DNA from 3 places in the Lysinibacillus sp. EB106-09-02-XG168 genome. Region 3 is predicted to be linked to each of the others. Evidence: riboswitches for the same ligand, from Rfam matches in the RefSeq annotation. Region 3 holds a riboswitch; each other region holds the start of a gene.
What was found. A riboswitch is a leader RNA that binds a small molecule or an ion and turns the genes downstream of it on or off. The one in region 3 is predicted to bind S-adenosylmethionine.
Positions count from the first base shown of each region.

Region 1: linked by a shared signal. The riboswitch ahead of AC3WSO_RS20020 (methionine ABC transporter ATP-binding protein) and the one ahead of AC3WSO_RS03305 (MetQ/NlpA family ABC transporter substrate-binding protein) in region 3 are both predicted to bind S-adenosylmethionine.
Region 2: linked by a shared signal. The riboswitch ahead of metK (methionine adenosyltransferase) and the one ahead of AC3WSO_RS03305 (MetQ/NlpA family ABC transporter substrate-binding protein) in region 3 are both predicted to bind S-adenosylmethionine.

Region 1 is NZ_JBYTDN010000003.1:3,931,367-3,942,056, reverse strand. It holds gene AC3WSO_RS20045 (acyl-CoA dehydrogenase FadE) at 1-722, shown strand, start outside; gene AC3WSO_RS20040 (arsenate reductase family protein) at 1,474-1,830, shown strand; gene gcvH (glycine cleavage system protein GcvH) at 1,992-2,372, shown strand; gene AC3WSO_RS20030 (toprim domain-containing protein) at 2,572-2,913, shown strand; gene AC3WSO_RS20025 (thioredoxin family protein) at 2,930-3,232, shown strand; SAM riboswitch class I at 3,295-3,399, shown strand; gene AC3WSO_RS20020 (methionine ABC transporter ATP-binding protein) at 3,882-4,910, shown strand; gene AC3WSO_RS20015 (methionine ABC transporter permease) at 4,900-5,568, shown strand; gene AC3WSO_RS20010 (MetQ/NlpA family ABC transporter substrate-binding protein) at 5,676-6,530, shown strand; gene AC3WSO_RS20005 (response regulator) at 6,818-7,702, shown strand; gene AC3WSO_RS20000 (HEAT repeat domain-containing protein) at 7,699-8,745, shown strand; gene AC3WSO_RS19995 (glycosyltransferase family 2 protein) at 8,742-10,166, shown strand; gene AC3WSO_RS19990 (hypothetical protein) at 10,163-10,690, shown strand, end outside.
Region 2 is NZ_JBYTDN010000003.1:3,796,006-3,806,695, reverse strand. It holds gene AC3WSO_RS19245 (metal ABC transporter solute-binding protein, Zn/Mn family) at 1-598, opposite strand, end outside; gene yidD (membrane protein insertion efficiency factor YidD) at 706-939, opposite strand; gene AC3WSO_RS19235 (hypothetical protein) at 936-1,097, opposite strand; gene ytzI (YtzI protein) at 1,168-1,314, opposite strand; gene AC3WSO_RS19225 (transposase) at 1,454-1,771, shown strand; gene AC3WSO_RS19220 (NUDIX domain-containing protein) at 2,686-3,150, shown strand; gene AC3WSO_RS19215 (alpha/beta hydrolase family protein) at 3,134-3,910, shown strand; gene AC3WSO_RS19210 (alpha/beta hydrolase) at 4,269-5,225, opposite strand; gene pckA (phosphoenolpyruvate carboxykinase (ATP)) at 5,546-7,132, opposite strand; SAM riboswitch class I at 7,887-8,004, shown strand; gene metK (methionine adenosyltransferase) at 8,351-9,547, shown strand; gene AC3WSO_RS19195 (gamma carbonic anhydrase) at 9,812-10,333, opposite strand; gene AC3WSO_RS19190 (alpha/beta hydrolase) at 10,470-10,690, shown strand, end outside.
Region 3 is NZ_JBYTDN010000003.1:466,197-476,886, reverse strand. It holds gene AC3WSO_RS03330 (amino acid permease) at 1-1,321, opposite strand, end outside; gene AC3WSO_RS03325 (PucR family transcriptional regulator) at 1,547-3,115, shown strand; gene AC3WSO_RS03320 (carbon-nitrogen family hydrolase) at 3,190-3,984, opposite strand; gene AC3WSO_RS03315 (PhzF family phenazine biosynthesis protein) at 4,066-4,860, opposite strand; gene AC3WSO_RS03310 (pyridoxal phosphate-dependent aminotransferase) at 4,968-6,137, shown strand; SAM riboswitch class I at 6,378-6,481, shown strand; gene AC3WSO_RS03305 (MetQ/NlpA family ABC transporter substrate-binding protein) at 6,859-7,689, shown strand; gene AC3WSO_RS03300 (methionine ABC transporter ATP-binding protein) at 7,794-8,819, shown strand; gene AC3WSO_RS03295 (methionine ABC transporter permease) at 8,812-9,483, shown strand; gene AC3WSO_RS03290 (alpha-hydroxy acid oxidase) at 9,497-10,648, shown strand.

The sequences.
Region 1 (10,690 bases), 3.5 Mb from region 3:
CTATTGAATGTTCTATTGCTAAAGTATTTGGTTCTGAGACTTTAGATTACATTGCGGATGAAGCGGTTCAATTACACGGTGGTTACGGCTTTATGGCTGAATACGAAGTAGAGCGCATTTATCGTGATTCTCGTATTAATCGTATTTTTGAAGGTACAAATGAAATTAACCGCATGATTGTACCAGGTACATTTATGAAAAAGGCAATAAAAGGTGAATTGCCGTTACTACAAGTTGCTCAAAATTTACAACAAGAGCTACTTATGCTAATGCCTGAGGATGTAGGCACAGAGCCGCTAGCACAGGAAAAATATCTTGTGAAAAATGCGAAGAAAATTGCTGTATTAGCATCTGGCTTAGCAGCACAACGCTACGGCGCGAAGCTTGATCAGGAGCAAGAAGTATTAGTGAAGATTGCAAATATCGCAAACCAACTATTTGCTATGGAATCTGCAGTATTGCGTACAGAAAAAGCGATTGCTCGTGACGGTGCTGAAAAAGCTCATCAAAAATTACTGTACACTCAAATCTTCTGCCAAGAAGCATTTGCAGAAATTGAAAAAGAAGCAAAAGATACGATTCTTGCTTCAGCAGACGGCGACGCTGCACGCATGACATTGTCTGCACTACGTAAATTAACTCGCAACAACCCATACAACTTAATCGCGAAGAAACGTGAAGCTTCTGTTAAATTAATTGAAGCAGAAAAATATGTAGTTTAATGTAGCAGACTAACCTAGCTATCCGCATAGATGAGATAGCTAGGTTTTTTGTTGGAAATAAAGTATAGCGCTTGCAAAACGAGGGGGGATTTCCGTTCCAGGCTACTCGCTTTCTGTGGGCGAGCGTCGAGCCGCTTCCTTCGCTAAAGGAACGAAGGCTAAATGCGTCACGTCCTGTGACAATGCCTCCGTGACCAACATCATGTTGGCCTCAGGGTCTCGACTGTCTCGCTTTCCCACGGGAGTCGAGTAGCCTTTCACTCCAATCAACAATACCGAAGAACTTTAATAAATTTTATGTAAGTCAAAAGAGGGCTCTATGACTACTCATCATAATCAATCAGAATAGTGAAGGCGATTGTACATCTGTTCCTGTCACTTCGCTTTCGCGCAGGATACATTTGTTGCTATCGTTACGTTGGCACTCCACTTTCGTACAGAAAAATCCTTTTGCTAAAGTTTGATTTTATTACTCTAAATTAGAGAAACATGTAATACACGCTATATGAATAGGTTGATTGGAGTGGAGGCTGGGCGACTCCTTGGGAATCAGTGTCACAGATGAGACCCTGCAGCGCAGCGAAGCGGCTCATCGGACGCCCCCAGGAAAGCGTCCAGCCGGAACGGAAATCATCCATACACTTTAATACGATGAGTTTCTTTGGTTCGAAACGGTTATGATGGTATACTACAGAAAATGAGGGATACACTGAAAATGTAGTTCCTAAAATGATAGTAGAGGAGCCTTTAAATGACGATTCAATTTATTCAATATCCGAAATGTACTACTTGTAAAAAAGCACAAAAATGGCTAAATGACAATGGAGTTTCATATGAAGATGTACACATTGTCGAACAACCGCCAACAAAGGACGAACTATTAAACTTATGGCAAGTAAGTGGACTACCTTTAAAGAAATTTTTTAATACTTCTGGTATGAAATATCGCGAGCTTGGCTTGAAAGATAAGCTTGCTGAAATGACTGAAGAGGAGCAACTTGAACTGCTTGCTTCAGATGGTATGTTAATTAAACGTCCAATTGTAACTGATGGAAAAAAAGTTACGTTAGGGTTTAAAGAATCAGATTTTGAGCAAGCTTGGAAATAACGCTTTTAAATTGTTTTATGTAACGAAAGCGAAGCGTCAAATCAGAAGTCTTCACCTCTATAGGTGTTGAGATGAACAAGGCATAATTGATTCTTGTTTTTATGGAAGAAGTATGGCACACTGAAAGTGAATATATTACATATTTATGGAGGGGTTTTTGCATGAACACACCTAAAGACTTACGTTACTCTGAAGAGCACGAATGGGTTAAAGTAGAAGATGGAAAAGTACGTATCGGTATTTCTCATTTCGCACAATCTGAACTTGGAGATATCGTTTTCGTTGAACTTCCACAAGTTGGCGACGAAATCAAAACAGATGATCCATTTGGTAGCGTAGAATCTGTAAAAACAGTTTCTGAATTATATGCACCAATCTCAGGTACAGTAGTTGAAGTAAATGCAGATTTAGAAGATAGCCCAGAATTCGTTAATGAATCACCATATGAAAAAGCATGGATGATCGTTGTAGAGCCTGCTGATGCATCAGAAGTTGAAAAGCTTATGACAGCTGAGCAATACGATGAAATGATTGCAGAATAAGACAAGCTTATAAGACAAGCCTGTAATAGAAAAACGTCGGAAACTACCGACGTTTTTTATTATCTTCATCCATTCTGCCATCATAGTGGATGAGGGTGAATGAAAGTATATTCCCTTAACAATAAGTGTCTAACAGTATCAATGACAAGATTTATTGATATAATAATGATAAGGGATATGTCTAAACGGGGGTGGCGTTATGTTCGAGGGGAAATGCTTAATTGTCGAAGGCCGTTCGGATAAGCTTCAAATTGAACCTATTTTAAATGAACATGTTAAAATACTTTGCACGAATGGTACAATTGGTGTGCATCAATTAGAAGAGTTACTTGATCCATATGAAGGCTGTGAGCTTTATACATTTTTTGATGCAGATACATCGGGTGATAAGCTACGAGCATTAATGGACAGACATTATCCAGAGGCTGAGCATTTACGTACAATGCCAACATATAAGGAAGTAGAGACAACTCCGAGAAAGGTGTTAGCGGCGATCTTGCTTCGTGCACATTTCTCAATCCATAATGAATATATTTTGTAAGGTTGCGTGAAAAAAGATGGAAGAATGGTCAAAAGAGCAGTGGGACGTGGCTATCCAGTCTGGTGAAAAGGCTGCTTTTTATTTATATACACCAATGTGTGGAACGTGTGTAGTTGCATCGAAAATGATGTCGGTTGTTGAGCAATTGCTGCCACAGCTACAGGTTGGTAAAGCGAATATTAATTTTATTGAGCAAATCGCTTATCATAATAAAATCGAAAGTGTACCGTGTTTACTTGTATGTGAAGGCGGAAAAGTGACGGAAAAGGTTTATGCCTTTCAATCCGTACCGTATTTATACGAATTGTTAAAAAAATAAATTGACGGAACTTTACTCACGTGGTAAAGTACGAATATACTAAAAAATATAAATATATCGAACTCTTATAAAGAGCGGCGGAGGGAAGTGCCCTATGAAGCCCGGCAACCATCACAAAGTGAAAAGGTGCCAAATCACCCAAAGATTTTATCTTTGAAAGATGAGAGAACGGTTCAGCGTATAAGTTACGTGACCCCTTCTACTTGTCTATAGTTGAAGGGGTTTTTTTACTTCTTTCAGCGGATGTCCGAACACCCGCTGAAATAGAGGAGCTCAGTCTAAGAACGCCACATCCTGTGGCAACGACTGAGTGACCAACGTCATGTTGTTGCTGACGCTTCGCTTTCGCACAGTAAACATTTGTTGGCCTAAAGCCTACGGCGGATGTCATGGAATCGAAAAGGATTTCTTAGGGGATGTTAGCCTAAAACCATCGCATCCATGGGTAACAGCTAACTGACCTGTATCGGTAAAAACGCCACGTCCTGTGGCATTACCGAAATGACCGACATCGTGTCGGCCCCCGTGTTGCTGCCGCTGCGTTAGCACTACGCTTTCGCACAAAAAACATCTGCAGGCCTAAGCACAAAGCCGATTCCAGACACAATTATGCCGTGGCACAATTGATATAAGAAAAGGAGAATTCGCTATGATTCAGCTTCAAAATATTACGAAGAAATACAAAACCTCGAATGGCGAATTAACAGCAGTTAAAGACGTCAACCTTTCTATTGAAAAAGGTGAAATTTATGGCATTATCGGCTATAGTGGCGCTGGTAAAAGTACAATGATTCGCTTGTTAAACGGTTTAGAAAAGCCTACATCAGGAACGGTAACGGTTAACAATCAGGAATTTTCATCCATAAAGGGGCAAAAGCTTAGAAATGCTAGACAAAAGGTCAGTATGATTTTCCAACATTTCAATTTACTTTGGTCTCGAACTGTTGCTGAAAACATTGCTTTCCCACTAGAAATCGCAGGTGTTCCAAAGGCAAAACGTGAGGCACGTGTGAAAGAATTGATCACACTAGTTGGTTTAGACGGACGTGCTAAAGCGTATCCATCACAACTATCAGGGGGACAAAAGCAACGTGTAGGCATTGCTCGTGCACTTGCTAATAATCCAGAAGTATTGTTATGTGATGAGGCAACATCCGCACTCGATCCGGAGACAACAGATGCTATCCTAGATTTACTGGTCGATATTAATGAACGACTAGGTTTAACAATCGTATTAATTACACATGAAATGCACGTAATTCGTAAAATTTGCCACCGTGTAGCGGTTATGGAAGCTGGAGAAATTGTAGAACGTGGTGAAGTATTACAAGTATTCCAAGCGCCACAAGCTGACATTACAAAAAAATTCGTTTCTCAAATTACAAATACGAAGGAAACACAGGAAACTGTGGCACAAATTAAAGCAAATTACCCTAATGGACAACTTGTAAAGCTAATCTTTGTAGGAGAAAAAACAGAGCAGCCTGTCATCTCACATCTTGTGAAAAAGTGTGATGTAGAAGTAAGTATAGTGCATGGTAATATTTCGCAAACGAAAAATGGCGCGTACGGTACACTTATTGTACAAATTGAAGGCACAGAGTCGAATGTTGCAGCTGCACTTAGCTACTTGCATACAGTCGAAGTACAAACGGAGGTGATTGCCAATGCTAACTAGTCTCTTTCCGAATGTTGACTGGGAAAAAATGTGGGAAGCTACGTATGAAACGTTGTACATGACAACAATCTCTACAGTGATCACATTTATACTTGGATTAGTAATTGGGATCTTATTGTTTTTATCAAGTCCAAACCAACTATGGGCCAATAAACTGGTGAACTTTTTAACAGGCTCAATCGTTAATATTTTCCGTTCGATTCCATTTATCGTTTTGATTATTTTATTAATTCCGTTTACAAAATTTTTACTCGGCACAATTCGTGGCGCAGATGCGGCTTTACCGGCACTAATTATCGGAGCTGCACCATTTTATGCGCGTATGGTATTAATTTCATTACGTGAAATCGATAAAGGCGTTATTGAAGCGGCTCGTTCAATGGGTGCTAAAACGTCAACGATTATTTGGAAAGTATTAATTCCCGAATCGTTACCGGCGCTTATTTCTGGTCTTACTGTAACGGCTGTAGCACTTGTGGGCTATACTGCGATGGCAGGTATTATCGGTGCAGGTGGTCTAGGGAACTTAGCATTCTTAGATGGTTTCCAACGCAATCGCCAAGATGTAACTTTAATGGCGACTATATTAATCTTAATAGTAGTATTTATTATTCAATGGATTGGCGACTTAATTACAGCCAAAACAGATAAACGCTAAAAAGGCGCTAATGACAAAAAAGCGTATCTCGCTACGAACATCAAAAAGGTTCTTTCGGTTTTATACCGCTAACATATTTTAAATTAGTTAAAAGGGAGTGCAATAAAATGAAGAAATTATTAGCAGGATTATTTTTATCAGTATTAGTATTAGCCTTAGCTGCTTGTGGTGCTGGTAAAAAAGATGATACTAAAAACACATCATCTGGTGAAAAATCAGACAGTAATGAAAATGTAACATTAACAATAGGTGCTTCTAATACGCCTCATGCGGTTATTTTAGAAAAAGCAAAACCAGCTTTAGCTAAAGAAGGTATCGATCTTGAAATAGAAACTTATCAAGATTATGTATTACCAAACCAACATTTAGAATCAGGTGAACTTGATGCAAACTATTTCCAACACCTACCTTTCTTAGAGCTTAGCATGAAAGAAAATGGCTATGACTTTGAAAATGCTGGTGCCATTCACATTGAACCAATCGGAATTTACTCTAAAAAATATAAATCTCTTGAGGATCTACCAAAAGGTGCAACAATTTTACTTTCTAGCTCAGTTTCAGACCACGGTCGTATGCTTTCATTGTTAGAAGCTAAGGGCTTAATTAAATTAAAAGATGGTGTTGATAAAACAGCAGCAGAAATAAAAGATATCGCAGAAAACCCTAAAAACTTCAAATTTGATGCAAATACAGCTCCAGAAATGCTTGTACAAATGTATGAAAATAATGAAGGCGATGCAGTTTTAATTAACTCGAACTTTGCAATCGATAACGGCATTAATCCATTGAAAGATGCGATTTCTCTTGAAGATAAAGAATCTCCTTATGTAAATATTGTAGCTGTACGTGCTGGTGATGAAACAAAACCAGAAATTAAAAAATTGATAGAAGTATTAAAATCTAAAGAAATCCAAGACTTCATTATTGAAGAATGGAAAGGTTCAGTTGTACCAGTTAAATAATTGTTAAAAAGGGTATGTAAGTATAAAACTTACATACCCTTTTTTCTTATTATAATATGGCATTCTTTTGTCAGAAAAATATAACTTTTTGTCCAAAGAGGTATTATTCTGTAGTTTATAGCAAAAATATAATATTATTTTAAAAGTAATTGATTTACCAAAAATTTTATATAGAAATTGCTTAGTCATATTTATTACTATAGTTGTTGTGTTTATAAATCAAAAGAATGATAGAAAAATAATGAAGAAGTATAAAATGCTTCTTCCATCAACTGGAGTGAACACAAATGAATCAATTAATCGTTGCGGAAGATATCATGCAGGAGCATGAGGTGAAGGGTTATTTTGAAATTTTGCGTGAGAGTGTTATTCGTTCACGTTTAACAATGACTGCAGTCTTTTTTAAAGTAGCGAATTTCCCACAAGGAACTGATATAGAACTTAATCAAGTGAATCATCAAATTTCTGCTTTTCTAAAATCTAAAATACGAAAAACAGATTTACTTTTCCAACTAGCAGATGGTATGCATTGGGGAATCTTTTTTCTGCAAAGTAGTGAAGTAGAGGTAAAAGCTTTTTTAAAACGGATTTTCGCAATTCTAACGCAAGAAAGGGAATATCAAAAAATAGCGTTAAAAGCTTCCATTACTGAAATAAGAAATAATAATGTTGATTTTGACACATTGTTAGAGAAAAATAAGCACAAACTAGCTGATGAAGAACAGCCGACTTGCTCAGTAGAACAGGTTACAGATTATCGTGTACAACCAAGGGAGCAAGTAAAGGTTAGCATTATTGAACAAAATGAAATCTTTAGAAAAGTGCTAGAAACGACTCTCGAAAATTTAGACATTCCTCATTATACGTTTGACGTGTCGACCTATGAAGATGGCTATGATTTTTTACAGTCCGATCACTATAAATCTGGCCATATGCATTTAGTTGTGATGAACGATATTTTACCACGTAAAAATGGCTTAGAAATTTTGCACATTTTGCGAGAAATGCCGAATGAGAAAAAGTTCATCATTTATATGATGTCAGAACGAAACTCAGAGGGTGCAACACTGAATGCTTATGAAGGTGGCGTCGATGAATATATCGTCAAACCATTTAATTTACGTTTGTTAGAAGCGAAAATTAAAAAGACTTTTGCGAGGTTTTGGCTATGATCAAGCTGTCGATTCCTTTTCTTTTAACGGTCAGCGGTGTTTTATTAATAGTTCTATTTTTATTTACGATCTATATACTTGTTCAGCGCAAGCGGGAGATTCGTTTTGCAGAAGTGCGTGATACTTTTTTACAAAACTCTTCACAGCAATGGTACAACTATTTAATCAATGATGAAATTTTCTCTATAGTGCTTGTACCTAGAGGGAGAGCGCAAGTAGCAGCTATAGAAATAATCTTTTCATCTTATTTGAAAAATATAAGCAATGAAAAAGTTCAACACAAAATAAAAGAGTTTTCTAATCTCTATTTAAAAAAGTTTTATGAAAAGGATTTGTCCAGTAAACGATGGAGCATTAGAATGAATGCTTTATATCATATTGCTGATTTACAGATAGAGGACTTATTAGAGACATGTCTTCAATTCGAAAAAACCAAAATTTCGGAGGAGGAATATTTTCAACTGTTAAAAATTTACTCTATCTTCCAACCAAAATTGTTTATCGAAAAAATTAAAGAATCGAACATTCATTATTCTGAAAGCGAGTATAGAAGAGTATTTGTTTTGTTAGAGGATGACGTATTTATTCGATTATTTGAAGACTTTAATAGTTGGACAACAAATATCCAATTTGCTGCAATTGATACTGCAGCTGTCAAAAGAAATATGCAATACATTGATCAGTTAAAACAACTATTAACGCATGAAGTTCCAGAAATACAAATCAGAGCATTAAAAGGTCTTTATGAAATTGGTGTAATTGATGAAATCGATCCTTATGTCTCATTTGTGACATCAGATATGTGGGAAATAAGATTAATGGTTGCGAAAATATTTAAGCATGTACCACTAAACTATAGCTATGCTTATTTAGAACAGCTTCTTCAAGATGAAAATTGGTGGGTTCGCTCACAGGCTGCTAAAACAATTGCAGAAAATAGAGATGGAATTGCAAAATTACAGCAATTTATGGAGTCCTCAAATGACCCATATGCAATTGACATGGCTCGTGAAACAATCGTTAGAAAGCGAGGGAACAAATGAAAGTATTTTTAGATTTTTGTATGTGGTTCTTTGGTGGATTTATTCTATTTTATATGTTGTTTGTTATTGTTTCGTATTGCGCCATGTTTGTTATTGCCATGCTAGTTATGCGAAAACGCTATAAATTAGACCCCTCAGAGTATGATGATGCGCATACAGATGCCTTTTACTCAAAACCAGTATCCTTATTAGTCCCTGCTTACAATGAAGAGATTGGCGTTGTAGACACAGTCTATTCATTGTTGAATTTACGATATCCACAAACTGAAATTATCATTATTAACGACGGGTCAACTGACTCTACACTACAAACCGTAATCGAGCATCTCCGAATGAAGCCCGTTGATAAAATTGTTCGTACACATATCCCTACAAAACAAGTTAAACAAATTTATGAATCTGAAATCTATAAAAATTGTATTTTAGTAGATAAAGAAAATGGTGGTAAGGCAGATGCATTAAATGTTGGTATTAATGTATCTCAATATCCATATTTCTGCTCTATTGATGGTGATTCAATCTTAGATGAAAAATCATTGCTTCGTGTGATGAAGCCGATTGTTTTATCTGATGGTGAAGTGATTGCGGCAGGAGGAAATATCCGAATTGCCAATGGCGCAAAAATGCAGCTTGGTTCCGTTACTGAAACACACTTATCAAATAATTACTTAGTGATCATGCAAATAATAGAATATGCGCGGGCCTTTTTAATGGGGCGAATAGCTTTAAGTAAATACAATCTTGTGCTTATTATTTCGGGAGCATTTAGTGTGTTTTCGAAGGAATGGGCTGTGCAAGCGGGCGGTTATTCAACGAATATTATTGGAGAAGACATGGAGCTTGTCGTGAATATTCACCGTTTGATAAGAAAGAAAAAAGAAAAGAAACGTATAGAATTTGTTCCAGATCCTGTGTGCTGGACTGAAGCACCTCAGTCATTAGGGGTTTTGCGAAACCAGCGTAGACGTTGGCATCAAGGATTATTTGAAAGCCTATGGAAGCATAAGACGATGACGTTGAATCCTAAATATGGCTTAATAGGCTTGCTTTCATTTCCATACTTTTGGCTAGTAGAATGCCTAGGTCCACTAGTTGAGCTAGGTGGTTACATTTATATCGTAGTGGCATTTTTCTTAGGGAAAATCTATTATGAAATAGCCATAATCCTGTTACTGCTTTTCGTTATTTATGGGGTGATTTTTTCAATAGCTTCTATATTATTCGAAGCATGGATTTTGAATACTTATCCGAAACCGAGAGAGCTACTACGCATGATACTTTTAGCTTTTACTGAAATTTTCTGGTATCGACCACTCACTCTTTTTTGGCGCTGTGAGGGATTGATCCGGTTTGTACTAAGAAGAAGCGATTGGGGTAATATGAAGCGTGTCGGCATTGGTGAAAAGGAGAAAAATGTATGAAGCGTATATATATAGGGATTATAGTCGTTCTAATTCTCATTATTACACCTATAGCATGGTGGTATTTCAGCGATGAAAAATCGCTCAACGTTGCGATTCTAGATAAAACGGTTCCGAACGAAACTTATCGAGAGCATTTAGGTGTGAACTGGTTTTTAAACCATTATAAATACACAATCGATGAGCATTCGTATGATGTACAAAAAAATTACTATGGTACGCTTCCAAATGATAAAACGAAGAACGTGTCAGAAAAAAAGTTTCCGACTGACTATAGTAATTATGATGTTATTTATTTGGCTGATACGTACGGGGTTTATAAGGATGATTTAAATGAAAAAAAACGCTTAGGTAAACGATCAGAAAAAATTGTAGGCGGCTTGGAAATGGGTGAATGGCAGTCTATAGTAGATCGTTTAGCAACAAATAAGAAAAGTATGTTAATTGCTGAATACAATACATTTGCATCACCGACGTCAGCAGAAGTTAGAAAAGAGTTACAAGATTATTTAGGAATTTCATGG
Region 2 (10,690 bases), 3.3 Mb from region 3:
TATCTAAATCTTGTAGTTCTTTTACCAATGTCTCGTAGTTAGCTGTAAATGTAGCTTTTTGTTCTGGCATTTTTTCAACTAAAGTGTTTTTAATGGAAAGCGCTAAGTCTTGACTGATCGTTGGTGATAGCCAAACATGTGGATCTACATTACCGTGATCATGCTCTTCATGACCGTGGTGTGCTTCCTCTTCATCATCATGTGAGTGACCTGAGCTTATAGCTAATTTTTCATCTGAAACCTGATCTGCTGTTGCCACCATTGTTACATCTTCATTAGCTAGAGTTTTTTTGGCATTTTCAACAAAGCCCTCTAGTCCTAAGCCAATATAGAAAAATATATCAGCATCTGCTAATTTCATCATATCTTTTTGTGTTGGCTCAAATGTGTGTTCATTGGCACCGGTAGGGTAAATAGAAGAAACCTCTACAAAATCGCCACCAATTCGTTGTGCAAAATAACTTAATGGATAGACAGTTGTGTAAATTGTTAATTTATCTTTTGACTCTGACTGTTTGGACGTGGATGATTTATCCCCGCAGGCAGCAGTGAACAGGGTAAGTACTGCAACTGAAAATAACAAAAATAATTTTTTCATCTTATAGTATACCTCTTTTTAATAGTAATCATTACGATTTATTTTTTGAACAGTTTCTATAATAACGTACATCTTAAAAAAGCACAAGAAAAAATGACCCTCGAAGATTAATTCTTTTTCGAAGGCCATTTTTCAGGTACTGGATCAAAGCCACCTGGATGGAATGGTTGGCATTTTGATATACGTTTAATCGTTAAATAGAATCCTTTAATGGCACCGTGTTTTTGAAAAGCTTCAAGTCCATAGGAGGAGCATGTAGGATGGAAGCGACAGGATGGCGGTGTCATGGGTGATATAAATTTTCTGTAAAACTTAATGAGCCATATAAAGGGATATTTCATATTTTTTTGTCCTCTTGTTGAGCGTTGGATTGCTTAGGTTTAGCATCGATAGTTTGTGTAAAGAAATTGCTTTTTTTCTTCAACAGAACAATGACAGATACGCCAAACATAAGCATCATCATTGCGATCATAATGATTATTGGTAATGGTACTCCCATTGCGTTCACTCCAAATTCTACTTGATAATAATATTATAAAAGAATTGCTAAAAAAAATGTACAAATTGAACTAGTCATCATCTCGATGAAAGCTTTGCTGAGGTTTTTCGTCAACTGTATGTTTAAAAGCATACGCACGATTGACACTAATAATAGTCGCGACCGTTATTAATATAACGATGATTGCGGCTACAATTAAGAGTGTAATTAAACTCATGGCATTCACTCCGTTCCTGATTCATCACTTCCTATTATAAAATAGATAAACTTACTTAGTTGTGAAGGAAGTTTGACATTCCAGCGAATAAAACAGTACTTTTACCGCCATACTATGGTAAAAGGAGTGTTTTGTAAAAATGGATCGTCAACGTGTATATTTTTCACTTGCCAATAGAACGTATTATACAAATCCATATGCAGGACCGTGGAATTTTGAGCTTAATGTAGACCGACAAGCATTAGATGTATTTGAAAAAATATTTCAGCAAATGCAGATGTTAGAGATTGCGAATGCGTGGCGTGCGCAATTACCATATATCCAGTATCATCTTGATAGAGAAAATGATGAAATTGATTTACGATTAAAAAAAATCTATGCACTAGTTCATGAATATGGGGATGCGGATACGAAGGCATTTGTGGAACAACTTCCTTACTTCAACAAACGTGCTTAAAGTTAAGGTCACTGAAATCTTCAGTGATCTTTTTTATTGAAGAATTAATTAGTGAAAAATACTTTTATTGTAATTTCAATTATAAAAGGCTGTTTTCTCAAAGATTGTTGCTAATAACTCTAAGGTAAAAATAAAACAGAGTTTGAACTACAAATTGTCATATAATCAACCTTGTTTTTAGTATTAATATTTTGCTCTGTTTAATTTTAATGAGGATTCTAATTAATAAGCGTATTCGTATTATTCCTTTGCAAATTCAATAACAATTTTAGAATAGGGCAGATATTTTACATGACATTGGTAAGTATCTTCTAGGGAAATCATTTACGCCTCCAGAAAGGCTTAAACCGCCTATTACTATCTCTAATCCTTCAGAACCTTTAGCAGTATGCTCTGACACATATATCTGGCATACCCCTTCGGATTCTTTTAAATTCCCACTCAAAAGTGCAATTAAATCTAGAGAACTCATAACAGTTAACTGACCAAAAACACAAACACACCTGCTATTATCACTTTTTTGAAATCTTTATCATCCAAACAAATTATTTTAAACAAAAATCCTATCTTACTTATTTAATTAGCCAATTTCTGAATTTTATAGCCACATTTAAAGTTTCTATAGAATTCTTTACATCTCAAAGCTTAACAATATATATCCTTGTTTTTTATAAGTAATATTTTCCAAACTAACCTTTGCTCTTATTCGTGAAAATCAATCTTAATGGTATGATATTTACACTTTGTAAATAGTGAAGTCTAAAAGTTTATTTGTTGATTGTAGCTACATGATTACACTATAGTGAAAATAAAAGACCATCACCATAACACCGAAGAATGCCAATCTCTATTAGTAATTGATTGAGCTCAGTGTGTGAAATAAGACTTTAACATGAAAAAAGGAGTTGATGAGCATGTTCTCATTTACAGATTTAAATGGTTTACGAGTGGATTTAAGTTTTATAAAAGGCGAATTAGACGTTGAGCCTAAGCATGTACTTGTTATATTAAAGCATGAAAATAAGTGGTTATGTACGATTCATAAACGCCGTGGTGTAGAGGTTCCAGGTGGAAAGCAAGAACCTGGGGAAACATTGGAGCAGGCGGCTGTTAGGGAAGTATTCGAGGAGACTGGTGTTCATGTGAAAAACCTTAGATGGTTTGCTGAATATGCCGTTCATGATGACAATTTTTTTTGTAAAACGGTCTATACTGCACAGTTTGTGGGGCAGGAGGACATCGATTTTGATTTAGAAACTTCAGGGATGACTTGGCTAACAGATGAAGAATTTACTAATCATCCAAATTTAAGTTTTCATATGAAGGATGAAGGAATGAAGAAAATGCTGGAGGAGTTGAAACATTATGACCAATGGTAAGATCGTAGAAAAACGTCCTTATCCTTCGCCAAATCCAGTTATTCGTTTAACGGAAATCACGTATATGTCACAGGGTCTACGTGTGAAGGGATTATTAGCGGAACCTAAGGCAGAAGGTACATATGATGGCTTTTTATATTTACGTGGTGGTATGCAAAGCATTGGTATGGTTAGAGCTTCGCGTGTCGCTCAGTTTGCAGCTCAAGGCTTTATCGTTTTTGCTCCATATTACCGTGGCAATCGAGGTGGAGAAGGTCGAGATGAGTTTGCTGGAGCTGATCGATATGACGCTGTATATGCAGTAGACGTACTAAAGAAGTTCTGTAATGATAATATTCATGTTTTTGGTTTTTCACGTGGCGGTATTATGGCACTTTGGACTGCAATCTTACGTAGAGATATTACATCTGTTGTGACATGGGCAGGAGTATCTGATGCAACAGCTACATATTGGGAGCGAACAGATATGCGCCGGATGATGAAGCGTGTTATTGGAGGGACACCTAATCGTGTACCTGAGGCTTATGATGCCCGAACACCACTTTTTGAAGTAGAGCATATGACAGCTCCTGTCCTTATTATTCATGGCTATCGTGATGAAAATGTAGATATTGAACATGCTAGACAGTTAGAATTTTATTTAAAGGATGCCAATAAAACATATGAGACATGGTATGATCATCGCTACGCGCATCAATATCCACCTGCCAAAAATCGAGAGACAGTACATGCACTTTGTGAATGGATGAAACGACAATAAGATATTCAAGTGTCTTCCTTCAGTTTAATATTTCAAGTTTGTCTAGAGAGGTGGCTATTTTTTGAATTACATAAAAAGTAAAAGACTCAAGATTATTATTGTAGGATTAGTATTGATGATAATCGCTTCAACTTTTATTTATTATTAGTTTTTAATACCTTCAGCAATACAAGGAATATTATACTTTGAATACACCGCAAAAAACATTAAACGAAGGTGAGGTAAGATTACCTTTTGCTTTTGTAATATGGAGTTTTTTAGTGAAAATTGCTTAGGTAGATCGAAGAACTGCTAGTGTCGACTCAAAAAACCGTTCAGGTGCTTTTTAACAGGCCCTGAACGGTTGATAAAAGGATACTTACTGTACGTATTTTGCTAAAAAGTTATTAATAGTTTTCCAGTACGAATCACCGGCAACGCTTTCTGCACTGCCATGTCCAGCACCCTCAACTATCATTTTTTCCTTCGGTACATTGGCAGCCTCATATACTTCCTTTAGCATATAAGATGGCACAAATGTATCATTACTTCCATGAATAAATAGCATCGGCGTTTTCGATTTGGCAACTTGCTCGACAGTATTAGCTTCACCAAGGGTATAGTCAGCTCTTACTTTCGTAACAATTGAAGAGAAGTGCATAATAGGAAAGGCCGGTAAATGAAAGATTTCTTGCAATTGGTAGGAGAATTCATCCCAAACTGAGGAATAGCCGCAATCCTCAATTATAGCCTTAACATTGTTAGGTAAATCCTCTCCTGAGGCCATCATCACTGTAGCACCTCCCATGGAAATACCATACAAAATAATTTCAGCGTTTTTATCTGAATTGGTAACATTATTAATCCAAGAGACTACATCAAGTCGATCGTGCCAGCCCATCCCAATATAGTCACCCTCGCTTTTTCCATGAGCTCTTGCATCCGGTATAAGAACATTATAGCCTGTATCATAAAAATGCTTAGCATACTTTGACATTTGTGAGCCATCAGATGAATATCCATGGAAAACAATTGCCCATTTATTTGTTTCGTTTGTATTTTTAAGCGTATAGGCATGTAATTTCAAATTATCAAAAGACTTTACATAAGAATCCTGGTGATTCTCTTTAAACCACTTTTCACTCTCTTCTTTTTCTTTAGCTTCCTTAGGATTAACAGCGATTGAATTGTGCGGTGCATCAAGCACAGCTGATTTATCTGTTTTAGGATTTAAGGCGAGATTATAAAAATAATTCCCTGCAAAAAATCCAGCGCCAACAAACAATACAAATAGAAGACTGACAATAATAATAATTACTTTATACTTTCTTTTCATATATTTCCCCCTAAAACTACTATTATGAATTATACACAAAGTTAACAATATGAAAAGTGAACTTTTCTAAAATAGGGGAAGAATAGGAAAGAGAGTGACTTAAAATGTTCCCTTTTATAGTGTTAAAAAACAAAAATGGTAAAAAGATATCTTAGGATTGTTGGACATGTTAAATGAAGAGATTTCTGTTCCAGGTTACTCGCTTTCCTGTGAAATCAACCCCTTGTTTTGCGGAAGAGCCATACCTTATTTAAAATCGCACAATAATCTTTCAACAACAAAAAAGGGAACGACTGAAATCGTTCCCTTTGCTTAGTAAATTATTTTAATGGACCACCAAGGTTTGTGATAGCTTCAGAAACATTTGAAAATTTCTTGAAGTTGTCGTTGAATAAACCAGCAAGTTCAGCAGCTTTTTTATCATAAGCAGCTTTGTCTGCCCATGCATCACGAGGATTAAGCACTTCAGTTGGTACACCCTCAATAGTAGTTGGGATGTTTAAACCGAATACTGAATCTTGAATTGTTTCAACATCAGTTAATTTACCATCAATTGCAGCACGCACCATTGTACGAGTGTAAGAAAGCTTCATACGGCTACCAGTACCATATTCGCCACCAGTCCAACCAGTGTTCACTAAGAATACTTGTGCACCGTGCTCGTCAATTTTTTGACCTAACATTTCAGCATAAACTGTTGCTGGAAGTGGAAGGAATGGAGAACCGAAGCAAGTAGAGAATACTGGTTCTGGCTCTGTTACACCACGTTCTGTACCAGCAAGTTTAGATGTGAAACCGCTTAGGAAGTGGTACATTGCTTGCTCTTTTGTTAATTTACTGATTGGAGGTAATACACCAAATGCATCAGCTGTTAAGAAGATGATTGTTTTTGGGTGACCAGCAACAGATGGATCAACAATATTTTCAATGTATTGAATTGGATAAGCTACACGTGTATTTTCTGTTAATGAACCGTCATCATAGTCACAAACACGAGTTTCTGGATCAACAGCTACGTTTTCTAAAACAGAACCGAAGCGGATTGCGTTGTAGATTTCTGGTTCTTTTTCAGCAGAAAGGTTAATTGTTTTTGCGTAGCAACCACCCTCAATGTTGAATACACCGTTATCAGACCATCCGTGTTCATCGTCACCGATAAGCTTACGGTCAGGGTCTGCTGATAAAGTAGTTTTACCAGTACCAGATAAACCGAAGAATAATGCAACATCACCAGCTTCACCAACGTTTGCTGAGCAGTGCATTGAAAGGATGCCTTGTTGTGGTAATAAGTAGTTCATAATACCGAAAATAGACTTTTTGATTTCACCAGCGTATTCAGTACCACCGATTAGGATGATTTTCTTTTCAAGTGATACAATGATGAATGTTTCAGAAGCAGTGCCATCAACGGCAGGGTCTGCTTTAAAATTAGGAGCTGAGATAACTGTGAAGTCAGCAACATGAGAAGCTAATTCCTCTTTAGTTGGACGGATAAATAATTGATGAGCGAACAGATTGTGCCAAGCATATTCATTGATGACTTGGATGCTTAATTGAGAATCTTTATCAGCACCAGCAAAGCCTTTGAATACGAATAATTCGTCACGTTCTTTTAAATATTTTACTACTTTTACATATAAGTTATCGAACACTTCAGAAGAAATTGGTCGGTTAACTTTTCCCCAGTCAATTTTATCTTTTGTGCTCTCTTCTTCTACCGTATATTTATCTTTAGGTGAACGACCAGTGTATTTGCCAGTTTCTGCACGAACTGCGCCATCTACTGTTAACATAGCTTCACCACGAGAAGTAGCTTTTTCAGCTAATTGTGGTACTGAAAGTTGAACATTAATGTTACCGCCGCTTAATAATTCCTTCAGTTCGTTTGCAATTTCTACTGAATTCATCGATTAAATACCATCCTTTTTTATAGTATTCCCTTGAGTCTGAGGGAGTTTTTCTTAATTTCAAAAATAGTATAACACAATTGCTTAAATAATCTATACTAATTCAGAAATTATTTTTCAGATTTTATTACTTTTCAAGAAAACGACAAAAAGTAAATTGATTCGTTTAGATAATGCTTTTTACCCTATTTATTATAAATGATTAGTCAATCACTTTCGACACAGCAAAATTGTGTTCTAGAAGCTTTTGGTTTACATGAGTTCGCACAGGATGTGAAGTTTTTAGCTTGTTTTTTATTAGTTGGAGCTTGTCTTCGATTGAAAAGGGGCTACAATCATTTTCATCCACCACATGTTCCGTAGCTGACGCTTTGCTTTCACTACAAAATGTGCTGTAAAGGGTTACACATATGTTAACACATGATGTGAGGTGGAGAGTAGGGATTATTTTGTTTGAAATTACAGGATAATACAAATTGCTTTCATAATAATGGTATAATTACCACTGGCGCTACGCTTTCACGCAGATAAACAATGCGTCCGGAATCGGTTTTGTGCTTTGGAGTTGTTCTTTGTGCGAAAGCGCAGCGACAGCAAAGCCGACATGATATCGGTCATTTCGATAATGCTATAGGACGTGGCGTTCTTACACTGGGTTTCTCTATTTTAGCGGGTGTTTGGGCACTCGCTGAAAGAAAGTATAAATATTTGACAACGTTCGACCTTTTACGTATTATGAGATATTGAACGGATACTCTTATCCCGAGCTGGTGGAGGGTCAGGCCCTATGAAACCCGGCAACCTGCATGAACCATTTCACGACATGCGCTGGTGCCAACCTGATGCAAGGGAAACCCCTTGAACGATAAGAGTGAAAGGTTACGAAGTCATTATTCCTTTCCTCATGTTAAGTAAGCGTGAGAAAAGGATTTTTTTATTGTTAAAAACGAATGTAAAGGTAAGTATTTAGTCCTTTCCTTATTATAATGACGGATCTTTCGAAAACCTCGTGTTAAAAGCAGTAGTGGTTTTATGTGCGAAAGCGTAGTGCCAACGTAGCGACAGCAACAGTTGTTTTTATGTGCGAAAGCGTAGTGCCAACGTAGCGACAGCAACAACTGCTTTAGAGTTCAATCTATAGGAGCGGGCTTGACATGGGTAATGAGTACCGTATTAATTCGCAAATATTATTTGTAAAAGTAATAGGAGGAAAACCAAATGACAAAACGTCGACTGTTTACATCAGAGAGTGTAACAGAAGGACATCCAGACAAAATTTGTGATCAAATCTCGGATGCCATTTTAGATGCTATTTTAGCAGAAGATCCAAACGCACGTGTAGCGTGTGAAACAACAGTAACAACTGGTTTAGTATTAGTAGCAGGAGAAATTACTACTTCTACTTATGTAGACATTAAAGGTATCGTTCGTGATACTGTAGCAGAAATCGGTTATACACGTGGGAAATATGGCTTTGATGCTGAAAATCTAGCAGTACTTGTTGCTATTGGTGAACAATCACCTGATATTGCTCAAGGTGTTGACCAAGCATTAGAGGCACGTGAAGGCTCTATGACAGACGCTGACATTGAAGCAATTGGCGCAGGTGACCAAGGTTTAATGTTCGGATATGCATGTAACGAAACACCAGAGCTTATGCCTTTACCAATTAGTTTAGCGCATAAATTGGCTCGTCGTTTAACGGAAGTACGTAAATCTGGTGAACTAGGTTATTTACGTCCAGACGGAAAAACACAAGTAACAATTGAATATGATGAAAACAATGTACCAGTGCGTGTTGATACGATTGTCATTTCTACACAGCATGACGAAGAAGCTACTCTTGAGCAAATTCAAGCAGACTTAAAAGAATTTGTTATTGCTCCAGTTGTTCCGAGTGAATTATTAGATACTGAGACTAAATATTTCATCAACCCAACTGGCCGATTCGTAATTGGTGGTCCAAAAGGAGATGCTGGTCTAACTGGACGTAAAATCATCGTTGATACATACGGTGGCTATGCCCGTCATGGTGGTGGTGCTTTCTCTGGTAAGGATGCAACTAAGGTAGACCGTTCAGCGGCATATGCAGCCCGATATGTGGCAAAAAATATCGTAGCAGCTGGTTTAGCAGATCGAGCTGAAGTACAACTAGCTTATGCAATTGGTGTTGCTCAACCTGTATCTATTGCTGTTGATACATTCGGGACAGGAAAAGTTACGGAAAGTGAAATTGTAAAATGGGTACGCGAGCTATTTGACCTACGCCCAGCAGGGATTATTAAAATGCTTAACCTTCGTCGCCCAATTTATAAGCAAACTGCAGCGTATGGTCACTTCGGTCGTACGGACTTAAATGTACCTTGGGAACAAACAGACAAAGCAGACGCATTACAAGAAAAAGCAGGTTTATAAACTATTCAGCTAAAGTAATAAAGTAGCTGAACAAATATTTTAAGATACTATTACAGAAAGGGGCTCTACATGCTATTGCCCCTTTCGCTGTTTTTAACTTTTTTCAGCGAGTGTCTAAACACCCGAAAGAAGTTAAAGACTCCTTTCTGATTCCGGACGCAATTATGCCGAGGCGTAATTGATCAAAAAATAAGCTCCATATATAATCGTGTTTAGCTCGGTTGTCCAAGCAAACGTGGAGCTGCTTTGATTTAGTTGAGATAACTATTTATTTTTTGGTTGAAGAGATTTATAGTATTGGCCTTTTTCTACATATTCATGTATGATGCGTTCCATATCTTCTTTATCTTCATCATTTAATTCTCTTACAACTTTTGCGGGCCGCCCTAATGCTAAGCTATTTGGAGGAATGACTTTGCCTGGAGGAACAAGGCTACCCGCCCCAATAAATGCACCCTCTCCAATCTCCGCTCCGTCTAATATTATAGAGCCCATACCTATTAAGGCTTTTTTACGAATCGTACAGCTATGTAAAGTTACTTGATGTCCGACTGTTACCTCATCTTCGATAATTAGTGGATATTTAGGGCTTTGATGTAAGCAACAGAGGTCTTGAATACTAACTCTTTTTCCGATAATTGTCGGTGATACATCCCCTCGAATAACTGTGTTAAACCAAATAGTTGTTTCAGCACCTATAGTAACGTCACCAGTTACGGTTGCATAATCGGCAATAAATACAGATGGGTCAATATTGGGTGTTTTCCCTTTAAATGGATAGATCATGAGAATCGCCTCTTTTCTTTCTATGATGTAATATTATCGTATCAAATACGCAACTTGATGGAAATATTAAATTAAAATGAGCTAGATATTCCGTTATAATCATTGTGTAATTATTTTTTTAGGAGGACTATGTGAAATGTGGAAATGGGAAGCTGATGGACAAGCAAAGGCTGTGGTTGCAATTCTTCATGGTGCATATGAAAATCACCGCTGGTATGCATGGCTTATAGAAAAACTAAGATTGGAAGGCTTCCACATAGTCATGGGGGATTTACCTAATCATGGAGTGAATAAAGGGTTTTCAAGTGTTCACGATGAAGATTTTAAAGAATACAACAAATATACAAGGCATTTAAT
Region 3 (10,690 bases):
AAATCATCACTACTGCCACTACAATGCATGTAAATAAAATTTGCGAACGCATCGATTCAATAAAGAACATAGCGATCAGTAATGCTGTTATAACCAAGATTGTGAAATACGTTAGATATGGGAATAACCACATTTTCACTTTTAATAGCTCGGAGTTTTCTTTCTCCATTTTCCGGCGCATTTTTAATTGTGAAAATGCAATGATTAAGTACAAAATCAATGTAATTGCACTACATGAACTAAGTAAAAACATAAACACTTTATCTGGTGAAACATAGTTCATAATAACGGCAATATAAGAGAAGAATGTCGCTGTTAATATGGCATTAACAGGTGCACCCTTTTTATTTAATTTTAAAAATGCCTTTGGGGCCTCCCCCTTCTCCGCTAAAGAAAATACCATTCGAGATGTAGCGTAAAGCGCAGAGTTTAAGCACGATAAAACCGCTGTTAAAACAACAAAATTCATGATTTGTGCAGCTGCGGGAATTCCGATGTAATCCAACACTGCTACATAGGGACTTGTTAAAATATCCGAGGAATGCCAAGGTAATAATGTGACAACTACCGATATCGATCCCACGTAGAAAATCAAAATACGCCAAGTAATTGAATTCGTAGCTTTTGTCACTGCTGCTAACGGTTCGTCAGATTCCCCTGCCGCAATGGCCACAATTTCTGTGCCCATAAAGGAGAAAATAACAATAACTACCCCCATCAAGACAGCTCCAAAACCATTCGGTAAAAAGCCACCCTCACCGACTAAATTAGCAGTACCTACTGCATTAAAATTAGGTGCGATACCAAAGATAATAAATGCACCAAGTCCAAGAAAAGCTATAATACTCGCAACCTTAATAAGAGAGAACCAATATTCAAATTCACCAAAAGCTTTTACGGAAAGGACATTTGTTAAAGTAAGTGCGACGGTTAATAAAAGACTTAGTAACCATAAAGGAACCCCATCATACCAATATTGAATAATTGCAGCTGCTGCAGTTGCCTCTAAAGCAATGGCAACAACCCAGAAAAACCAATATAACCAACCAATCATAAAACCAGCCCACGGACCAATGGCTTCATGTGCGTAATGCGCAAAAGATCCACTTGTTGGATTGACAACTGCCATCTCTCCAAGCATTCGCATGACAAGAATAACGATAATGCCAGCAAATATATAAGATAAAATTGCGCCAGGGCCGGCAAGGTTAATTACTGAGCCACTTCCCATAAATAGACCCGCTCCGATAACCCCCGCAATCGCGATCATCGTCATATGCCTTTTCTTTAACCCTCTCTGTAAATGCGTTTGTTGCTCCATATTCAGCTCACCTCTTTTATTAGATTGGATTACCGCTTACAAAAATTTTACATGTTACATAGAAACGAAGGTATAGACAAACTGTAAAATTCTATGCATTTGTTTTAAACATAATGTAAAATAGACTAAACATTCTAAAAATACAGTATTTAAGTTAATTTCAGCAAAAATAATACATCAATGAGAAAACTAGTGATACATCTATGTGAAAAGGAGGCGGGTAAAATGAGTCAATTTAAGCTTCAAGTGAAGGATGTATTAGAAAACACATACTTCCAAAGTGCGGAGGTCGTAGCTGGTAAGGATGGTTTATTACGAATTGTAAAGTGGGCCCATGTCATTGAAATTATACAAGTAGATAATTTTCTAGCTGGTGATGAATTAGTTTTAACAACGGGGATCAGCCTTCAGCACAGCATCGAAAACTTTATCTTTTTCGTAGAATCCTTAATCGAAAAAAATTGCGCGGCGCTGTGCATTGAATACGGGACTTCCATACAGACCATCCCGGAAGTGATTGTAGCTCTTGCTAACCGTCATAGTTTCCCTATTATCGTTTTTCATGACACGGTTCCTTTCGTCCGTATTACACAAGATTTACATAGTCAAATTATGAATCAACAATATTTAATGATCTCTACTTTAGAATCCTACTCCCAAACATTAAATAAAAATGCTCTATTAGGGCAAAATGCAGAAGAAATTTTACAAAATATGTATCATGAATTAAAGACACAAATTATCTTTTCCATTAAAGGTCGAGAGCCTATCTTTTTTCCAAACATGACACATACTAAGCGCCGACAACTAGTTACGCTGGAAAAGTCAGCACCCGTGGTTAAAAATGAGCCTATCTTTATATTTGACCAACATTATGCAGATTTAACGCTCTATAGAGAGGATGGTCTATTCTCAGAGTTTGAATTACTTATTTTAGACCGTACAGCTACTGCCTTAGCACAGCTGTTAATGAGAGAATTTTATATTGAAGAGAAAAGGGACATTGAGGATGCCTCTATTTTAGGGGATTGGATCGATCAAAAACTATCAAGAGAGGAAATTTACAAATTTATCGTTACCTATCATTCTAACTATAAGCTTTCTAGCGGAGCTGTTTTTATGTTAGCAATGCCTAATGCAGTCTCTAAAGTACAAGAGGATATTGTCTACAGCAAGCTCTACTATCGAAACCTTTTTGAGCAAAATGGATTTATACCATTTCTATACGAAAGAAAAAGCTATGTCATTTTTATTTTACTTCATAAGAAAGATAGTAAATCGAGCCGCGAATTACTAAATACATTAGTTTCTTCCCTGCTGAAAACCGATTTTTATAAAAAACAACTGTTTCAAGGGTACCAAGTAGCCATTGGTAAAGTCGTTGCAGATGTAGAGGAAATACCGAAGAGCTATCAAACTGCACTCGAAACATTGTATATTTGCAGTAAAGTACAAACTACATCTTATTTTTATGATGATTTACATTTGTATCACCTCATCTATAAATTACAGATGCAAGTAAATTTGCAAGAAGTGATTCAAGATTATTTACAGCCGGTTATTGAATACGACAAAAAATATAATAGTAAGCTATTAGAAACGCTGCAAGTATACTTACAAACGAACGGCTCCAAACAACAAACAGCTAACCAACTGTTCATCGTACGCCAAACGCTCTACCATCGTTTAAAAAAGCTTGAAAGTCTCTTAGGGAAAAATTTCATGAAGGGGCATAATCGAATTACGCTTGAATTTATGTTGCTCGCCAATTCTTTAATTGAGGATAAAAACTAACTGCTAGTTTATGATTGATCAGCGATGTTGCATGAATAGCACGCTCAGAGTCGCTATGAGCGTGCTATCAGATTTTAATTTTCGCTAACTACTCCACTATATAATGATGGTCTGCGGTCGTCATAAACTGGAATTCTGCCTCGTACTTCATCGACAATCGAAAAGTCCACGTCAATGACAGCTACTTCCTCGTCTTCTGCACCAATCCAAAGCACTTCGCCCCACGGTTGAATAATCATTGATTGACCATTAAAGTTTTCTACTTTTCTCGATATACGATTAACAGCGATCACGAAGCATTGATTTTCAATGGCACGTGCTTGCAGCAATGTGTTCCAATGATCGATACGTGGCGTCGGCCATTGTGCCGGCACGAACAATACTTTTGCGCCCTCTAAAGCGTGTGCACGTAACCATTCTGGGAAGCGAATATCATAGCAAATCACCCCTGCAGCCTCGATATCACCAAGGGCAAAGCGATTCATTTCATCCCCAGCTTCTAAATATAAATGCTCGTCCATCAAACGGAAAAGATGTGCCTTGTTATATTCACCAACTAACTCACCGTTGCTATCAAACGTATACATCGTGTTGTAAAATTTATCGCCCTTCTTCGTTGAAACAGAGCCACCAACAATATGTACACCAAGCTCTTTTGCTAAATTTGATAAAAATGCTTTCGAACGCTCTCCATCCACATCTGCAAGCTCTGGTAATTTTTCAAGTGCATAGCCTGTATTCCACATTTCCGGTAGCACAATAATTTCTGCACCTTGTTTTGCCGCTTCACGAATCTTGTCCTCCGCACGAGCAAAATTTTCTTCTACTTTGCCAAAGCCTACGTTTAATTGGATACAACCAATCTTCATTGCTATTCCTCCTCTAGAAAGTACTATTCTATATTTATACTACAATAAATCAACCTTACTTCCATGGTTTAAGCTCAATATTCAGATTGATATTTCACCACTTAATACTTGAACTGCAGAACCCGCAATAGCAACATCTTTTATTTTAGGTGTAACGTACAATAATCCACCACGTTTTGAAAGTTGTTTGCTCACGATGCTTTCTTTTGATAATTTTGCACACCAGTAAGGTCCTAGTGCACCATGAGTGGAACCATTTACATGGTCTTCATCAATGCCTTGTGCTGGAGAAAAGAATCTTGAAACAATATCAATCCCCTCACCCTTAGAACGACTTGTAATACAAACGCCACGTACAGGGAACTGATTCATCACATGAAAATCAGCTTTGAAATCTGCAATATACTTTTCGTGACTTAGCTCCACTATATAATCCAATTCTGTTTTCCCTACATATATTGGTTTCATTCCAAGCCATTCTTCAAGCTCCACAGGACATTCAATCTCTTCTAATTGATACTTTTGAATTGTTATTTCAACTAGTTCATTCAACCAAATTGTTTGCAAAGGACCACTTAAAGTTTGGAATGTAATTGAAGAGTCGACAGGTACAATCCCTTGTTTCCAAAGTAAAAAAGCGCTAGCGATCGTTCCATGTCCACAAATCGGTATTTCCTTTGCCGGCGTAAACCATCTAAGAAAAAAATCATGCCCCTTCTTTTGGACAAAAGCTGTTGTTGGTACGGGAATCTCCTGAGCAATTTTTTGCATTGTCGACTCAGGTATTGCTGGATTAAGTAAACATACCGCTGCGGGATTTCCCTTGTAAAGCTCTGTAGTAAAAGCATTGATGATAAAATACGAGACTTTGTTCATTTTTCCTCACCTCATATATTATTAGGCTCTAGACAATTACTAAAAAAAGTAATATGATGTGCATCATATCTTTAATAATTATTATATTCTGAAAAAGGTGGACGTGCATGGAATTCTCAAAAAAACTACAGCAACTCCCAACTCAATTTTTTGCAGCACTTGTGCAAAAAGTAAATGCCGCTCTTTCTGAAGGGCGTGATGTTATCAATCTTGGTCAAGGTAATCCAGATCAACCCACTCCTCCTCACATTATTAAAGCATTACAGGAGGCAGCAGAAAATCCTCAAAATCATAAATACTCTCCATTTCGTGGCATAGCAGAATTGCGCCAAGCAGCAGCAAGCTTCTACAAACGTGAATACAATGTTGACATTGATCCTGAAACAGAGGTAGCTATTCTCGGTGGTACGAAAATTGGTCTTGTTGAACTACCGTTAGCGGTTTTAAACCCCGGTGATACAATGCTGTTACCCGATCCTGGCTATCCAGATTACTTATCAGGTGCCGTATTAGGCGATGTGGATTTTGAAGTCATGCCACTTTTTGCAGAAAATCATTTCCTGCCTGATTATAATGCTTTATCCGATGAAGTAAAAGAAAAGGCGAAGATGCTTTACTTGAATTACCCGAATAACCCAACTGGTGGTACTGCAACACTTGAATTTTTCGAGGAAACAGTACGCTTTGCAAAAGAGCACAACATTATCGTATCACATGATTTTGCCTACGGAGCGATTGGATTTGACGGCAATAAACCTATCAGTTTCCTGCAAGCTGATGGTGCAAAAGATGTCGGTATCGAAATGTATACATTATCCAAAACGTATAATATGGCAGGCTGGCGCATTGGTTTTGCAGTTGGTAACCCTGATATTGTTGCAGCCATTAACCTTATTCAAGACCATCTCTTTTGTAGTCAATTTCCTGCCGTGCAACAAGCCGCGGCAGTTGCACTTACTGCTTCCCAGAGTTGTGCGGATAAGCTAAGAGCGACTTATGAGCGTCGACGAAACGTCCTGATTGAAGAAGCTCAGCGAATCGGTTGGCAAGTAACGGCACCGAGAGGCTCTTTCTTTGCATGGCTCCCTGTTCCATTAGGTTTTACGAGTGAACAATTTGCCGATTTATTGCTCGACAAAGCTGATATCGCTGTAGCTGCTGGCAATGGCTTCGGTCAATATGGCGAAGGCTATGTACGGGTTGGTTTACTTGTTAGCGAAGACCGCTTACGTGAAGCGATTAGCAGAATTGAAAAACTAAGCTTATTCAGCTCATGAACAGTTCAATCCCCCTACCTAAGTAGACTCTATCGAAAAACTGTTCCGTTAGCTCAATCTTGCTATAGGAACAGTTTTTTATTTCTCTATCTTTTTTTGGGTTGCTCAACCCCTTCTTCTAGCAGATTCTTTTCCAGCTAAATAGTATAATAAAATAAAAAATTTAAAAAATTTGATTGACTTACCTATATCCTATAATTTATATTAGTTCTATCGGATTTTCAAAAAAATATTATAAATCTCTTATCAAGAGTAGCTGAGGGACTGGCCCTATGAAGCTCGGCAACCTCCTTTTTTAAGGAAGGTGCTAAATCCTGCAAACGATATCGTTTGAAAGATAAGAGAGGACACACTTTTTCATGAGCCTCTCTTAATTTTTTAAGAGAGTTTTTTTTATCTTCATTTACATGAAGATAAAAGCCTCCGGCGGATGTCATGGATTTTGAAATGAACGAATTGTGAAGGCACAATTCAAAATCCGGACGCATTGTTTATCTGTGCGAAAGCGACAGCAACAAGTGTTTTCTGTGCGAAAGCGAAGCGACAGCAACAAATGTTTTCTCTGCGAAAGCGAAGCGACAGCAACAAATGTTTTCTCTGCGAAAGCGAAGCGACAGCAACAAATGTTTTCTCTGCGAAAGCGAAGCGACAGCAACAACAATTACGCCAAGGCAAAATTGATTTTTTAAAAGCCGATAAAACAACTTTGGAGGTATGTTTCATGAAAAAGAAAAACAAAATTTTATTAGGTTTAGCGAGTCTCACATTAGTAGCGGCATTAGTAGGCTGCGGTACTAAAGAAGATAAAGGTAGTCAAGGTAAGGCTATTAATGAAAATAAAATTGTAGTAGGTGTAACTTCTGGTCCACACGAACAAATTGCAGAGGTTGCAGCAAAAGTTGCCAAAGAAAATGGCTTAGAGGTAGAACTAAAAACGTTCTCTGATTATGTTTTACCAAATACATCGTTAGCCGAGGGTGATCTTGATGTAAACAGTTATCAACACAAGCCTTTCCTCGATGCATTTAACAAAGATCACAAAACAAATTTAGTACCAGTAGGAAAAACAATTTTAACTCCTATGGGCATATACTCCAAGAAATATAAATCATTGGATGAAGTTCCTGATGGTGCTACATTCGGATTACCGAATGACCCAACGAACGGGGCTCGTACTCTATTTGTCCTTCAAGAGGCAGGTATCATTAAATTAAAAGAAGGTGCAGACTTAACAGCATCTACTCGCGATGTGGAAGAAAACAAAAAGAATTTTAAATTCATTGAATTAGAGGCTGCACAAATTCCGAAGCAGCTTAGTGAAGTAGATGTGGCAGCTATTAATACGAACTTCGCTCTTGATGCTGGTATTGATCCTAAAAAAGACTCCATTCTTTTAGAATCTACTAACTCTCCATATGTAAACTACATCGCGGTACGTTCTGAAAACGAGGATGACCCAGCGATTAAAAAATTTGTTGAAGCCTATCAATCTGATGAAGTACGCAAATTTATTGAAGAGGAATTCAAAGGTTCTATCATTCCAAGCTGGTAAGTAACGATGAAGGGCCTTTCATAATTTGAGAATCTGCGAGACCCCTATAGGAATGCTAGCAGATTCTTGCTTTATAGAAGGACTTAGAAAGGAGATATCACAGTATGATTCAATTAGAAAATATAACAAAAGAATTTAAAACTAAAAAAGGTATCGTCAAAGCAGTAGATGGCATTAACCTACATGTCAAAAAAGGTGAAATTCATGGGGTTATTGGCTACAGTGGTGCAGGAAAAAGTACCCTTATTCGCTGTGTTAATTTATTAGAGCGACCAACAACAGGAAAAGTATTGATCGACAATGTAGATATTACTTCACTTTCTCTAAACGACCTTCGCGAAACACGTCAAAAAATCGGCATGATCTTCCAGCATTTTAATCTCTTGAAAACAGCGACCGTTTACAACAATATCTCGGTACCATTAAAGCTTCTAGGCTATAACGACTCTGAAGTGAAAAAACGCGTTGCAAAATATGCAGAAATTGTTGGCCTAACAGAGAAATTAGATAGTTATCCTAGCCAGCTTTCGGGTGGTCAAAAGCAACGTGTCGCTATTGCACGCGCCCTCGCCCAAGAGCCTGAGATTTTACTCAGTGATGAAGCAACAAGTGCTCTCGATCCTGAAACAACTGACGCTATTCTTGAGCTTCTCTTAAAAATTAACCGTGAGCTTGGCATCACTATTTTACTTATTACACATGAAATGAATGTTATTCAAAAAATTTGCGATGATGTATCCGTTCTTGAATCAGGGACGGTTGTGGAATATGGCTCTGCTATAGAACTATTTTCGAATCCTCAGCATGTAACAACACGTAAGTTTTTAAATACCATTTCTCAACGCAATTTATCACCGTCCCTTATCAAGCAATTAAATGTCTCAGGAAGTGTTATTCGTTTAACATTCCTTGGTGAAAGTACCGGGAAACCATTACTTGCAGAAGTGAGCAAAGTGTATGATGTACAACCAAATATTTTAACAGCCAATATCATTGAATTAAAAAACGGCATCGTCGGTAATATTGTCGTGCATCTACACGGTGAGTCGCATATCGTAGAAAAAGCACTTAAGTATTTTACAGAAAACGGGGTAGGCGTTGAGGAATTAGGAGGCGAATTAAATGAATAACATTCAAAGCTTCTTTGCAAATTGGTCAGATGTTATTGGAAAATCTATTATCGAAACGTTCCAAATGGTTGGGATTTCATTATTCTTTTCTATTTTAATTGGGATCCCTTTAGGGCTTTTAATCGTTTTAACTCGCCCAGGGCAATCGTTTGAAAATAAATTTCTCTATCAATTTTTTAATTTATTTATTAATATTGTTCGCTCGGTTCCGTTCATTATTTTACTATTTTTCATTTTACCGTTCACGAAGCTAATCGTTGGCACAACTATTGGTGTAAAAGGTGTTATTGTGCCGCTTGTTGTTTATACAGCGCCATATATTGCGCGACTTATGGAAACCGCGCTTTTGGAAGTTGGTCCAGGTGTTGTGGAAGCTTATACAGCAATGGGTATTAAACGTCGTCACATCATTTGGAATGTCTTACTACGTGAGGCTCGCCCATCCATTATTTTAGGATTAACAATTGCCACAATCGGTCTGATAGGAGCAACAGCAATGGCAGGAATGGTTGGTGCCGGTGGCTTAGGTGATCTTGCATACCGTTACGGCCATTTGCGCTATGAAGTCGATGTGATGTATGCGACAGTGTTTATCTTAATCATCCTTGTTCAAATTATTCAATCAATAGGTAACCGCTTTGCTACGAAACTAAAAAAAGATTAGTAGGAGGATTACGATGACAAAGACAACACATAGCGATCTACTGTTAAAAAATATAAATGCACAAGCCCCCTTCCCTATTTGCTTTGCCGATTTAGAAAAGGCAGCTGTAGAAAAAATGGAAGCTGGTCCATTTGGTTACATCCATTCAGGCGCTGGCGGTGAGCAAACACTACGAAATAACCGTGCAGCCTTTGAAAAGCACTCTATTATTCCACGCTTTTTACAGGATGTTTCAAGTATTGATACATCGATTGAGCTATTCGGAAAAGTACATCCAACTCCGCTCTTATTTGCTCCTGTTGGCATGAACAAAATGGCACATGACGAGGGAGAGCTTGCCGTGGCACGTGCGGCTGATCAGTTAAAAATTCCTTATATTCAAAGTACAGTTTCAAGCTATGCACTTGAGGATGTGGCACAAACAGCTCCCTCCGCTACTAAATGGTTTCAATTATATTGGTCAACTAATGAGGAAATTGCCTATAGTATGGCCGCTCGAGCCGAGGCTGCTGGTTTTGAGGCTATTGTTTTAACTGTAGATACAGTCATGCTTGGATGGCGTGAAGAAGATGTTCGCAATCAGTTTTCACCATTAAAGCTTGGATATGCAAAAGGAAACTATATGAATGATCCGGTTTTTACTGCTTCCTTACCAGATGATTCATTTGAGTCGTATGTACAAGGCGTGTTGCAAAATGTGTTCCATCCAACATTAAATTGGGACAATGTAGGTGAATTAAAACGCCGTTCAAATCTCCCTATTTTATTGAAGGGTATCTTACATCCTGAAGACGCAAAACTTGCTATAGAAAACGGTATTGACGGTATTATCGTATCAAACCATGGTGGTCGCCAATTGGATGGCGTAATTGGTTCACTTGATGCTCTTCCTAACATTGTGAAAGCTGTAAACGGACGAATTCCTGTTATTTTAGATAGCGGTGTGTATCGCGGTATGGATGCTCTTAAGGCACTTGCTTTAGGAGCAGATGCTGTTGCCATTGGTCGTCCCTTCGTCTATGGACTTGCATTAGAAGGACAACAAGGAGTCGAAAAAGTAATGACGAATTTATATGATGAATTAAAAGTATCCATCGCATTAGCGGGGGCAACATCTATAAAGGAACTACGTGATATTACATTAGTGAAAAAAGATGGAGCGTAAATAAAGCGTCCAGCAGTTTGAAGTGGAGATAAAAGATTTATC